DNA from 3 places in the Pseudoalteromonas nanhaiensis genome. Region 3 is predicted to be linked to each of the others. Evidence: predicted binding sites of a transcription regulator. Region 3 holds the regulator's gene; each other region holds the start of a gene.

Region 1 (4,411 bases), on a different contig from region 3:
CAAGGTCCCCTGCCTTTTCGAGTACAGGGCCAGACGTCGTTTTAATATTTACGTTAAGCTCGTTAGCAACAATGTTAGCAAGAGTCGTTTTACCAAGACCCGGTGGACCGAATATTAATAAGTGATCGAGTGCTTCACCACGGTGCCGTGCGGCCTCAATAAAAATTTCCATTTGTTGCTTAACATGCGGCTGGCCTGTGTAATCGTTAAGAAGCTTTGGCCGTATAGCACGGTCAACACTGTCTTCGTTACTTTGCTCAGATGCATCAATTAAGCGATCTGCTTCAATCATGGTTTACTCACAACATTGATTTTAGAGCTTCTTTAATTAGAACCTCGGTCGTCATATCTGGTTTATTAACTGCTTTAACCGCTTTTTGTGCTTGCGGTAATTTGTAACCTAACGCTTCAAGCGCTGAAACAGCATCATCGGCAGCGTTATTTGCCACAAGTGTATTATTACTTGCAGGCTCAATAACCGCATTATCGCTAAATGGCGTAAATAAGTCATTACCCCAATTTTTAAGCCTGTCTTTCATTTCAAGCACTAAACGCTCAGCGGTTTTTTTACCAACTCCCGGTAGTTTAACCAAAGTGGTCGCATCTTCATTATTTACACACGTTACAAATTGCTGCGCCGACATTCCCGATAAAATGGCAAGGCCAAGTTTAGGGCCAACACCATTGGCTTTTAATAGCTCTCTAAATAAAGCGCGTTCAGTTTTATTGTTAAAACCAAATAATAGCTGGGCATCTTCACGTACTACAAAGTGGGTATAAATAATCGCTTGCTCACCCACTGCCGGTAAATCATAAAAACAGGTCATTGGCATTTGTACTTCGTAGCCTACACCACTTACTTCAATAAGAATTTCTGGTGGCTGTTTTTCAACTAGTAAGCCATTTAATCGACCAATCATATTACTTCCTTAATCGTCCTCTTACGGTTTTGCTAGCGCTCCCCGCAAGTTTTATTAAATTTTGTTCTGAGTGAGCATGACAAATAGCAATAGCCAAGGCATCAGCAGCATCGGCTTGCGGAGTGCCCGGTAATTTTAATATATTTTTAACCATATGCTGTACTTGCGACTTATCGGCTCCACCATTACCTACAACTGCTTGCTTAATTTGTCGTGCCGAATACTCATAAACTGGCAGCTCAGCCATTGAAGCACCAACAATTGCTGCACCTCGGGCTTGGCCTAGTTTAAGTGCCGAGTCTGGATTATGTGCCATAAACACTTTTTCGATAGCAAAGCTATCTGGAGAGAATTGTTCTACCAACTGGCTAATACCTTGGTAAATCATTTTTAAGCGCACCGGAAAATCGTGATCGGCTAATTTAATGCAACCACTTCCTAAATAGGTAAACTTTGCACCTTGATGGGCAATCACACCATACCCTGTTAATCGTGAACCAGGATCAATTCCTAAAATAATCGCCAACTAACTGACCCGTCTATTATCATTATTATCTGCAGTTAATAATGCCAGAGCACTGTATAAATTACCAGTAACCAATTGCAATTCATAAAAAATGCCCGCAGTTGCGAGCATTTTTCACACAGCTTTCTCTTATGCCAGCGAGCGCAATAAGCCTTGAGTATTTTTGCGCATTGTTCTGGCTATCATTAAATAACCCAAACATGCCACAAATAAGCCCCCTACCGCAGGGCCAATTAACCAAATATGCGGATGCAGTTTGCCTGCTAATTCAAACATCTGCCTTTGTACTATTAATAATGCAACATCACTAACAATGGCTGCGACTAAGCCTGCTGTGACCCCTAATAGTAAAAACTCATATAAGGTGGCGTTTTTAATTAAGCGACCTTTCGCGCCTAAGGTTCGCAAAATAACTATCTCTTGCATACGCTCGCCTAAACTTGCTTGTACTTGTGAAATAAGCACTAGAGCACCACAGGCAACAACAATTGCCAACACAAACCCAATCGCTAACGATACTTGCTCTATGGTTGAGCGGATTTGCTTTATAAAGCTTTCAACATCTATCACGTTAACCGTTGGGTACTGGCGCATTAGCTCATTGAACTCGCGCTTTTTATCTGCTTTTACATTTACCGATGAAATATAAGTAGCAGGGAAACTCGCCAATACATCAGGACTTAGAATAATAAAGAAGTTCGGCTTTAATGTTGTCCAATTAACCTTGCGCACACTGGTGATTTTGGCATCAAACGATTGTGCACCAATCAAAAAGGTTAATGTGTCGCCTAATTTAACATCGAGGCGTTCAAGCATAGACTCTTCAACTGAAGCTTCAGCGACAGAATCTTTTGTGAACCATGTGCCATCAATAAGCTCATTTTGACTTGGTAAATCTTCACGCCAAGTTAGGTTTAGCTCACGACCAATACCGGAACGGGCTTCTTCATCTTTCTTTTCATTGTCTTCTTGTGAGACTTCACGAGCAACCAGTTCGCCATTAACGGCGTTTACGCGGCCACGGACAACCGGATAAAAGTCAGAGGTTGGCATATCTCGCTCTGCTAAAAAGCTCGTAATTGGCTCTAGTTCTTGCTCTGTTATATTTACTAAAAATGAATTGGGCGCATCAACCGGTAATTGCGATTGCCAGTCAGAGATCATGTCGTTCTTAAGTACAATTAAAAACAGCAACAGTTTGATAGCCAAAGCAAAACTAATCAATTGCACAGCATTCACATTGGCGCGTTTTTGGATAGACGCAATCGCCAAAGACCAGCTATTACCAGGGCTTAAACCGAGCTTTCGACCGCCACCAAATATAACCTTTGATAAACCAAACAACACAGCAATTAAAAACGCTGTAGAGAGAAACAAAATAGCGCTTATTTTAATATTATTACTAAATAACCACATCAGTAAAAATACAGTAAGTGCCGACATAGCAAGGTGTATTTTACTGACCAATAAACGATCGCCTAAGTTACGACGCAGTACTCGCAGCGGCGGAATATCAAATAAATCGAGTAATGGTTTAATCGAGAACATAATTGCACAAATTAAACCTGTGCTAATTGCAATAATCCACGGTTTAGCCGATGCACTAGGAAGTACTGAGCCCATGCTTTGTGCTAGATAATCTGTTGCAATGGCTTGCAATCCATAACCAATCAGCAAACCAACGATCACCGACATTGAACAAACAAGGCTCAAATGAAGTAAATATATTTTACGGATCATAGCGCGGCTACCGCCGAGTGTTTTCATCATGGCAACAGGGTCGTATTGGCGTTCACAATAGCGCTTTGCCGATACCGCGATAGCCACAGCAGCTAGTATAATGCCAAGTAAGCCTGCCAATAATAAGTAGCTTTCGGCGCGGTTTAAGCTATTAGAAATAGGCGATTGGCGGTCTTTAACGCCATACCAACGCTGGTTTTCTTTCATTTGAGGTTTTAACCAGCTATAAAAATTTTCGATATCGCTTTCGTCCCCAGCATACAGCTGGCGGTAAAACACTCGACTACCCGGCTGAATAACTTGAGTTTTTGCAATATCGTCTTCGTTAATTAAAATACGTTGGCTACTAGAAAACACATTAAACGGTGCATCGGGCTCTTCAGCTACAACATGACTGGCAACAAAAGTGGCGGCTCCTAAGTCTACTTTATCGCCAACTTTAATATTAAGCGCATAGAACACCGACTCACTGAGCCAAACTTCACCGCGAGTTGGAATGTCTTCAGTTACCTGAGGCTCAGCAGTTAAGCTAGATTTTATCTTTAGCTCGCCTTTTAATGGATAAGTGTTTGATACCGCTTTAACCGAACCCAACTGCATTTCGTCACCAGCAAATAGCATGGTATCGAAATAGGTTATTTTTGCGGTGCGAATGTTATCTTGGGCGGCTTTATCTAAAAACTCAGCAGGTAAAGCATGGTTACTTGCTAAGACACGATCTGCAGCAATAAAGGCACTGCTTTTTTGCTCAATACTTTGACCGATACGGTCAGTAACCATAGATAAAGTTAAAACAGTCAGTACAGCTAAAGCTATGGCTGCACTGATCACTGTTAACTCACCGCGCTTAAACTCACGTGAAAACAGTTTTAGTGCTAATTTAGCCCACATTCGCTTGCACTCCTTCGCTTTCTTTTACTGTTACTAATTGCCCTGCTTCAATATGTAATATTTGCTGGCATTTTTGCGCAAGCTGCTCGTCATGGGTTACTAAAATAAGTGTCGTACCGTGTTCTTTATTTAGTTCAAATAATAACGACTCAATGAGCTTACCGTTTTTACTATCAAGGTTGGCTGAAGGTTCATCGGCAAATAAAATTTTAGGTGTACCAATAAATGCACGAGCAATCGCTACTCGTTGCTGCTCACCGCCCGACAATTGTGACGGATAATGGCCAACACGATGACTTAGCCCTACTTTTTCAAGTAGCTCAAGTGCTTGTTG
Region 2 (4,411 bases), on a different contig from region 3:
GGTGCTGATTTCAGCACGACGTTTAAATGCTGCAGAGTTTGAATAACGCAGTAACTTGTAAGATAAGTTAACATCTCTTTCAAATACATCGGTGATTTTTTTAAGATTTAAGTCAATACTCGATGTTTCATACAAAAGCTCAGCTAATGCCATCTCAGACGGTGGTAAAGTTTTGCTTTGCACCATCTCAGGTTTCGAAAAGAAGAAGCCTTGAAAGTAGCTAAAACCCATATCGAGGGCCAGTTGGTACTTCTCATGGGTCTCAACTTTTTCTGCCAACAACTTAATGTGTGGGTGAGGCTTTATAGCTTCAATCACCGTCTGCAGAGATTCAGGTGTACAGGTTAGAAAATCGATTTTTATAAGATCAATATACGGGTAAAAATGACGCCAAACTGGTTGGTGAATATAATCATCAAGTGCTAGCGTATAGCCTCTTTCTTTCAAATCTTTGACAAGAGCCAGTAATCGTTTACCTGGTTGAATAGTTTCAAGAATTTCAACTACAACATTGTCTTTACCTAATAATAACGGGTAACCCTTTTGTAATGTTTCTAACGTAAAGTTTATATAAGCAGGTTTGTTGTCTGTTAAGTCTTCCAAACCAAAGTTAAATTGGCTGCCTTCAATGAGCCGTGACGTTGCTTCATCGCCATCAATATCTGGAAACACATTATCTACTCCATCCCTAAAGAGGAGTTCGTAGCCGACTAGTTTCTTTTCCTTATCTAAAATCGGTTGGCGCGCAGCGTAAAAATACATAGTCCAAGCTTGTCCACATCAGTTATTTCATTATCCCCTCGCAATATATGCCATTGTATCTAAAATAGCATTAATAAAATGACAAGATATGGGGATAAATTATGATTTTATCTTAACGTTAAGACTAGGATAAATCGTAATGAAATTCTATAAGTTATGATTAAATATCACAATTTTGTTAGCGTATCGTTGTAAATGTAAACTTAGTTGGTTATCGGCACCATTGGAGTTATAGTGTCGAAGCGTGGTATAGTCATGAGTGATATCGGTTTTTACCCCAATAATGTCTTATAATTAAATAACTTGCGAGTCATTATTCGGATTAAAAGCCAACATTAACTAATTTTTGGAGGCTAATTTGGAAACAGGAATGATAATTTCGTTAGCATTATACTTCATCGTAATGTTGGGAATAGGGCTATATGCCTATAAGCAATCAACAGATGATGTGTCAGGTTATATGCTAGGTGGACGTAACTTATCTCCAAGTGTTGCGGCGCTTTCAGCGGGTGCATCAGACATGAGTGGTTGGTTATTAATGGGCTTACCAGGTGCAATGTACTTATTTGGCCTAAGCAAGGTTTGGATTGCAATCGGTTTAGTGCTTGGTGCATGGGCTAACTACTTTTTAGTGGCACCTCGGTTACGTGTTTACACCGAAAAAGCCAATGATTCGATAACTATCCCTGATTACTTTGCAAACCGTTTTGAAGATAATAAAAATATCTTACGTGTTATTTCTGCAGTCGTTATCATTGTATTCTTTACTCTATATACCTCATCAGGAGTTGTCGCGGGCGGCAAGCTGTTCGAAAACTCATTTAATATGAGTTATGAAATGGGCTTGTACATTACTACGGGTGTTGTTGTGCTTTACACCTTATTTGGTGGCTTTTTAGCAGTGAGCTTAACTGACTTCGTGCAAGGCTGTATCATGTTTATCTCGCTGTTAGCGGTGCCTATTGCAACCTACACTATGCTTGATCAACCATTTATGGATACGCTTGCAAATGCACGCTATGACTTATTATTAAGTTCTCCTAAAGAAACAGAAATACATGCACTTAACATGATGGACTGGTTCGCTGGTGGTTCAACAATTGCCATTATTTCTGCAATGGCATGGGGCTTAGGCTATTTTGGTCAGCCACATATTATTGTTCGTTTCATGTCAGTTCGCTCTGTTAAAGATATGCCAACGATGCGTCGTGTAGGTATGTCGTGGATGACGCTTTCAGCTATTGGTGCCGTATTTACAGGCTTATTTGGCGCAGCGTACATGCTTGAAAATCAAATGCCAATCGATGATAAAGAAACGATTTTCTTGGTGTTATCTGAGCTTATTTTCCATCCACTTATTGCGGGTTTCTTATTGGCTGCTATTTTAGCGGCGATCATGAGTACTATCTCGTCGCAACTATTAGTATGTTCAAGTTCACTAACAGAAGATTTCTATAAGATTTACTTAAATCGTAGCGCTTCACAAAAAGAACTAGTGTTAGTGGGTCGTATCAGCGTTATTTTGGTTGCTTTATTTGCTATTTATCTTGCGTATGACCGTGACAGCTCAATCCTTGATTTAGTAAGTAATGCATGGGCTGGTTTTGGTGCTGCATTTGGTCCGCTTGTGCTAATTAGTTTGTACTGGAAGCGCATGAACTTACAAGGAGCAATCAGTGGCATGGTTGTTGGTGCAGCAACAGTGTTGTTTTGGATTTACGCGCCAATCACTATTGACGGCCAAGCTCTAAGTGCAATCATCTATGAGATTGTCCCTGGCTTTATTTTATCAACGATAGCGATTGTTGTTGTAAGCCTTATGACAGCCGAGCCGAAAAAGGAAATTACAGACTTATTTGATGAAGTTGAATCATCACTGTAGTTTTTGATTAAACACAAAAAAGGGCAACAGATGTTGCCCTTTTTTAATTTTATAGCGAATGGTTAGCTTGCAGCTTTCTCTTTTATATCTGCAACGTTATCGTCTGACTTTGCCTTTTTAGGCTTCGCAGGTGCTTCTTTTGCACCTTTGAGTACAGCCATAAATTGGTCTTTTTCTTTTGCCATTTCAAGCGCCAGTGACTCAATTTGTTGCTCGCTTAATGGTACATCAACTTTTTCAAGCATTAGTTCCAATGACTCAGCAATGTCGAGCATTTTGTCATACGCATCAGCTTCTTTTTTAGTAGTAAACGTCATGCGCTCGACTCCGTTTCTTTCTACAACATATTTAACAACAACAGCCATGATCTCTCCTGCATTTAAGCGTGGCATTTGTAGCGTAAAATCGCCATCTTGATTACTGTTTTTATATACAGTAATGTGTTGTGGCATTATTTGCAAGTAGCAACTTACATTTTTCTTTCTATCATTTGACAAAGAAAGCGAAATTAGCTTAATTTAAATTGTTACCTAAAATCTATCCAAGCATCGGAAAACTGCTAGGCCTATAATTTTAAAAACACAAGCGATGGAGCGAGTGTTTGGTAACAAAGGAAATTAGTTGTCCAAGTAAGGACATCATGGAGGAAAATATGAAATTATTATCAAGTCTATTGTTAGCTTCAAGCCTTGCGCTTTTGCCCGCCACAGCTGCACTTGCAGCGAAACCTGTTGATGTTGCAGATGTTAAGCTACAAAAAGTAAGTTTGAATAAAGCCACGTTAGAGCAGCTTACTCAATTACCAGGTATTGGTGAAGCAAAGGCCAAAGCAATTATTGAATATCGTAAGAGCCAAGGTAACTTTAAAACTGTCGAACAGCTAAAAGAGGTTAAGGGGATTGGTGAGAAACTCTACCAAAAATTAAAGGGACAAATTACGCTTTAGAAAGCCACTCTGTCAAACAGGGCCTAACAGCCCTGTTTGTATTCTTTAATAGCGGTTTGCAGATGTGGCAATGCAAATATATTTTCGAGTGGTGTGGTTAGAAGCGGATAGCTTACCCCCGCTAACAGTAACCAGGGCAGAAGCATCCATCCTTCAAAATACGCGAGCCCTAAAAATAGTGGTGCCAAAAAAGCAAGTTTACAGACAGATAAAGTGATTTTGTGCATAGGGCTCAAATGGCTAAGTGCAAGGGCAATGATTTGCTGGCGCTGCCTCACTTTAAAGGCCTTTAATTCAGGAATTTGACTGGTAAAAAAATATATCATTACAGTGACTTTTTGCATACAAGGCGGCTAATTATAACCACTAAAAATACGACAGAGAACGCAGCGAAGATCACTTCCATCCAAGCTGGCATACTCAGCGATGCAAACTGCCAATCTATATTGCCGCAATCACCAGTAGCAGCAAAGAAACTTGGGATCCACTCATGAAGAGGCATAAAGCTCGGAAAGTTTGGTTCAAAAGCACAGCTGAATGCAAAAGGATCAGTGTTGTTTTGCATTGCAATGTGTTCTTTGGCGATAAAATAACCCCAAATTGCTGATATACCCCAACTGACAAATGCTACTACTCTACATACCATCGCCTGCGGGTTAATCGCACCTATAACACCTGCAGCAAGTAAGCCTAATACTGCTGTACGTTGATAAATACACATGATGCATGGCTCAAGACCCATATTGTATTGAAAAAACAATGCGGTGATTTCAAATGCTAAGGATATCACGGCTAATAATAGCCAAGGTGTTCTTTTAGTT
Region 3 (4,411 bases):
GCTGGGTTTTAAAGAGTTTGCCGGCGAAATAGAGCAGCATTGGCTAATTATGAAAAACGGTGAGCATTTAATTGGTTTGTTTCAAGGAATGTTTGATAAAACCATGCTGACCTTTAACCCGGGTTGGGATCAAAATGCTAAAACGTTGGCTGAGTTTGCTACTTTTGAGCAATTAGCTCTGCATTTTCAGCAGCAAGGTTTAGCAATACAAAAGGCCGGTGAAGCGAGCTTTATTATCACCGACCCAGATGGCAACCCTATTTTGATAGACCAACACGTGTAGCTGGTTTTTTACGCTTTATACGAACGTTTTGCAGTAACAAAACAATTCCGGTAATACAAAACAGCACGCTGGTGGCTGAGAAGCTGATAAGCAGTGGGTTATTAAAGTTTTCTCGCTCGTCGTAATCCATAATATGCAGCATCCAGAAAAAGTCGAAAATACGCCACAGGGTGCTGCGCACAGTGATGACTTTACCGTTTTGGCTGTCTAAATATATGGTTGTCGCAAGCCAATCATCGAAACGAACTTGCCATATGTTTTGTTTATGTGCAGCTTCGCGGGGGCCTTGTTTTAATTGCTGTACTTGCAAAACATTGGCATCAATCAGTAAGTGTGCTTTGGCGTTCGCGATAATTTCAGCCTCACTGGGTTTTGCCATGGGAGCTCCAGTATGACCATTAAAGCTGACAGTGCTTTGCTCAGTAGTAACTTCAATGATTGGTGCATTTAAAAAGTGACTATAGTTAATCGCTTTTATTTGTTGAAATTGGGCGGTTATCCGATCAACTGATGCTGTGTAATCGGCTATCATAAATGGATTATCTAAACTGCGTTTTGCTAAATGTTTACCATGCACTTTTTCGAGGGGGAGTGAACTCATTACTAAGCCTCCCGATAGCCATAGAAGTAGCTGAATGGCTAGCAGATAGCCAAGCCATTTATGCCCTTTTCGAGCATATTTGAACATGCGTTTATTCATCATTACTCCGTTATTATTGTTGTATGGGAGCTATTTTAGGTTGTTTAACTGTATTGCCAATGCGGCATAATGTCGCATTAACTGTATTCTAGATTTGGTATATATACAAAACTGAGTTAAAGTTTCAGTCGATATCAATAGAGGGTAAAAACGAGAGTATGTCGGAAATTCAATTTTTAAATGTGGATCTGGAGCTTGAATCAAAGCACGATATTAGTGCACTTGTTGCTGATTTAAAGAAAAATGCCATGGTTTTACATTACGACCAAGATGAATACCGTCAACTAGCGCGTATTGAGGCTGCTGCTGATATCAGTACACCAGACAAAGCGATTAATCAGTTGTGTGAATTAATTGAATCGTGTTCACGAAATGCTCTTAAGCAGTGGTTATCGTGCTCTAAACGTACATTTGATATTGGCTTTGAATCAGGCGTTTCACCAAAATGTTTTAATCAAGCCCTGCATGCTGATACTTTGCTGCGTATTTCAGCGATTGGCGCAGGGGTTGAAATTACGATTTATCCAGTCGAAAAATAGCCTGAGCTTAGCGCTCTACAACAGCTGCGGTCATTCTTGATACGCAGCAAAGCTCTCCTGCGGCATTGGTAATTTTAATATCCCACACTGAAGTGCGCTTACCTAAATGAAGAGGCTTTGCTGTAGCCGTTAATACACCCTTACGAGATGCTTTCATATGGTTGGCATTAATTTCTTGGCCAACAGCATAAAATTTATTGAAATCAACCACAAAGTTAGCCGCATAGCTTGCCACTGTCTCGGCTAACACAACGTTCGCTCCGCCATGTACCATGCCCATAGGGTTATGATGCTCAGGAATGGCAGGCATAGTCGCCACTAAATAATCATCACCAATTTCAGTCACCTCAATGCCCATGGTTTTCATTAAAGTACCTTGCCCGGTGATCCCTTGCTCTAAACTTTTACAAAGCTCTAGTGTGATTGGTTGATGCCAAATACTCATTGTATTTCCTTGCCTGCAAATTAAAAATAATACCTTATGGCATCTTTATACCTGGTTCAATGTTAGTTTTGTAGCAATATGATGGCGTTAATTTAAATTTGCGATTTTCAGATAACTGTATATACTCACAGTTAAATGTACTGTATGGAAAACCAGTTGTATGCGCCCATTAACAAAACGCCAATCGCAAATTTTAGAACTAATTAAAGTCTTTATTAAAGATACAGGCATGCCACCTACGCGTGCTGAAATAGCTCAAACATTGGGTTTTAAAAGTGCCAATGCTGCCGAAGAGCATTTAAAAGCACTGGCAAAAAAAGGCATGATCAAAATGAAGCCTGGGGCGAGTCGTGGTATTCAATTAATTGAAGAAGACGAACCTGAGCAATTAGGTTTACCTTTAATTGGACGAGTTGCAGCGGGTGAGCCCATTTTGGCGCAAGAACATGTTGAAAGTCATTGTCAGGTTGATCCTTCACTATTTAAACCTGCGGCTGACTTTTTACTGCGTGTAAATGGTATGAGTATGAAAGACATTGGCATCATGGATGGTGATTTACTCGCAGTACATAGAACGCAAGTTGCTGAAAATGGTCAGGTTGTTGTTGCTCGTGTTGATGAAGATGTAACTGTTAAGCGTCTTGAAAAAGCTGGGCGTAAAGTATTTTTACATGCTGAAAACGAAGAATTTTCGCCAATTGAAGTTGATCTTGAGCATGAATCTTTCAATATTGAAGGGTTAGCGGTGGGTGTTATTCGTAATGCCGACTGGATGTAACTGTTTCTAAAATAGTGCACCAAATTGCTGTAATTTGGTGCGTTGCTTGTTTTTTATTATTTAGCATTGATTTGTAAACCCTTACTCTTTGTATAAAGCCTTATATGGCGCAGTTTTTCACTCTTTTTTTACTCTCACTCTGCCTCTCATTTTAAAATAACGCGCTGATTATAGTTGTTATTTTTGCACCAAAATAAACATTTATTACTACTAAAACTTGCTTATTGCTCATTTTTTAACTAATTGGTTAATACAGTGTATTAACACCTGATTAATAAAAATACACTCAAATGTGCTAGGTGTTAAACATAGGGTTGGTATCATCGCTGGGTCAAAATGATACGTAGTCGCTCTGAACAATAAAAAAAACGAATGGGCACCTTGTTGTATCGCCTTTTCGCTTTGCGTCTTGCAATAGCATTAAAAGGAGCCGTCACATGGGTAAACTGCGTTATGCCTTGTGGCTTATATTACTCGCACCTGTGCAGTTAGCATTGGCAAATAGCCAATTTAATATGCGTAAAGGGGTGACTGATATAAGTAATAGTGTTTATGAATTACACATGACGATATTCATTATCTGTTGTGTGATAGGCATCATCGTTTTTGCGGTGATGTTTTGGGCTTTGATCCACCATCGAAAGTCGAAAGGAGCCAAGCCTGCACAATTCCACGAAAGTACCAAGGTTGAAATTCTTTGGACTGCCATACCATTTGTGATCTTAATCGCCATGGCAATTCCAGCTACAAAAACACTGATAGCGATGGAAGATGCTTCTAAAGCCGATATTACAATTAAAGTAACGGGCTCACAGTGGAAATGGCATTACGAGTACATGGGCGAAGACATTGCTTATTACTCAATTCTATCTACTCCAAAAGACCAAATAGATAACCAAGCTGACAAAACAGAACATTACTTACTTGAGGTTGATAAGCCTTTAGTACTTCCTATCAATAAAAAAGTTCGTTTTCTAATGACCTCAGATGATGTTATTCACTCATGGTGGGTGCCTGACTTTGCGGTTAAAAAAGATGCGAACCCGGGCTTTATCAATGAGGCATGGACACGCATAAATGAGCCAGGCATCTACCGGGGTCAGTGTGCTGAGTTGTGTGGTAAAGATCATGGTTTCATGCCTGTTGTTGTGCAAGCGTTGCCTGAAGACGAATTTGCTAACTGGCTAGCAGAGGCTAAGCAAGAAAAGGCCAATGCTGCAGCAGCTGATGCGGCTTTATTAGATCAAACACTACCGAAAGAAGAATTAATGGTTCTTGGGGAGCAAGTTTATATGGCAAGTTGTGCGGCTTGTCATCAGCCTACAGGAATGGGCTTGCCGGGAGTGTTTCCTGCTCTTAAGGGGAGTCCAATTGTGCTTGGAGATGTAAAAGACCACATCGACATCGTATTACATGGTAAGCCGGGTACAGCGATGCAAGCATTTGATAAACAGCTTTCAATTAAGCAACTTGCTGCGGTTATCACATATAAGCGAAATGCATGGGGTAACGACACAGGCGATGTGATTCAACCAAGTCAAATTCAAGCAGCTATCGATGCAGCAACGGAGGCGAAAGAATGAGCAACGTTATTAATGAACAAGCCACTGAGCATGCGCATCATGACCATCATCCTGCAAAAGGTTTCAAACGTTGGCTTTACACC

The links. The regulator LexA, encoded in region 3, represses DNA repair genes until DNA is damaged. The targets are predictions, from matches to a motif close to TACTGTATNNNNATACAGTA.
Region 1: ruvC (crossover junction endodeoxyribonuclease RuvC) is a predicted target of LexA. The motif match lies at 1,497-1,516, and genes of this name have one in related genera.
Region 2: ACSFVZ_RS07820 (YebG family protein) is a predicted target of LexA. The motif match lies at 3,063-3,082, and genes of this name have one in related genera.

Annotation. Positions count from the first base shown of each region.
Region 1 is NZ_JBPNYQ010000042.1:6,647-11,057, forward strand. It holds gene ruvB (Holliday junction branch migration DNA helicase RuvB) at 1-292, opposite strand, end outside; gene ruvA (Holliday junction branch migration protein RuvA) at 300-920, opposite strand; gene ruvC (crossover junction endodeoxyribonuclease RuvC) at 922-1,446, opposite strand; gene ACSFVZ_RS20080 (ABC transporter permease) at 1,576-4,077, opposite strand; gene ACSFVZ_RS20085 (ABC transporter ATP-binding protein) at 4,067-4,411, opposite strand, start outside.
Region 2 is NZ_JBPNYQ010000006.1:88,923-93,333, reverse strand. It holds gene ACSFVZ_RS07830 (EAL and HDOD domain-containing protein) at 1-762, opposite strand, end outside; gene putP (sodium/proline symporter PutP) at 1,133-2,644, shown strand; gene ACSFVZ_RS07820 (YebG family protein) at 2,707-3,009, opposite strand; gene ACSFVZ_RS07815 (ComEA family DNA-binding protein) at 3,297-3,590, shown strand; gene ACSFVZ_RS07810 (DUF6170 family protein) at 3,614-3,916, opposite strand; gene dsbB (disulfide bond formation protein DsbB) at 3,916-4,411, opposite strand, start outside.
Region 3 is NZ_JBPNYQ010000024.1:30,315-34,725, reverse strand. It holds gene ACSFVZ_RS17025 (VOC family protein) at 1-283, shown strand, start outside; gene ACSFVZ_RS17020 (hypothetical protein) at 258-983, opposite strand; gene ACSFVZ_RS17015 (hypothetical protein) at 1,142-1,522, shown strand; gene ACSFVZ_RS17010 (PaaI family thioesterase) at 1,530-1,967, opposite strand; gene lexA (transcriptional repressor LexA) at 2,128-2,745, shown strand; gene coxB (cytochrome c oxidase subunit II) at 3,183-4,328, shown strand; gene ctaD (cytochrome c oxidase subunit I) at 4,325-4,411, shown strand, end outside.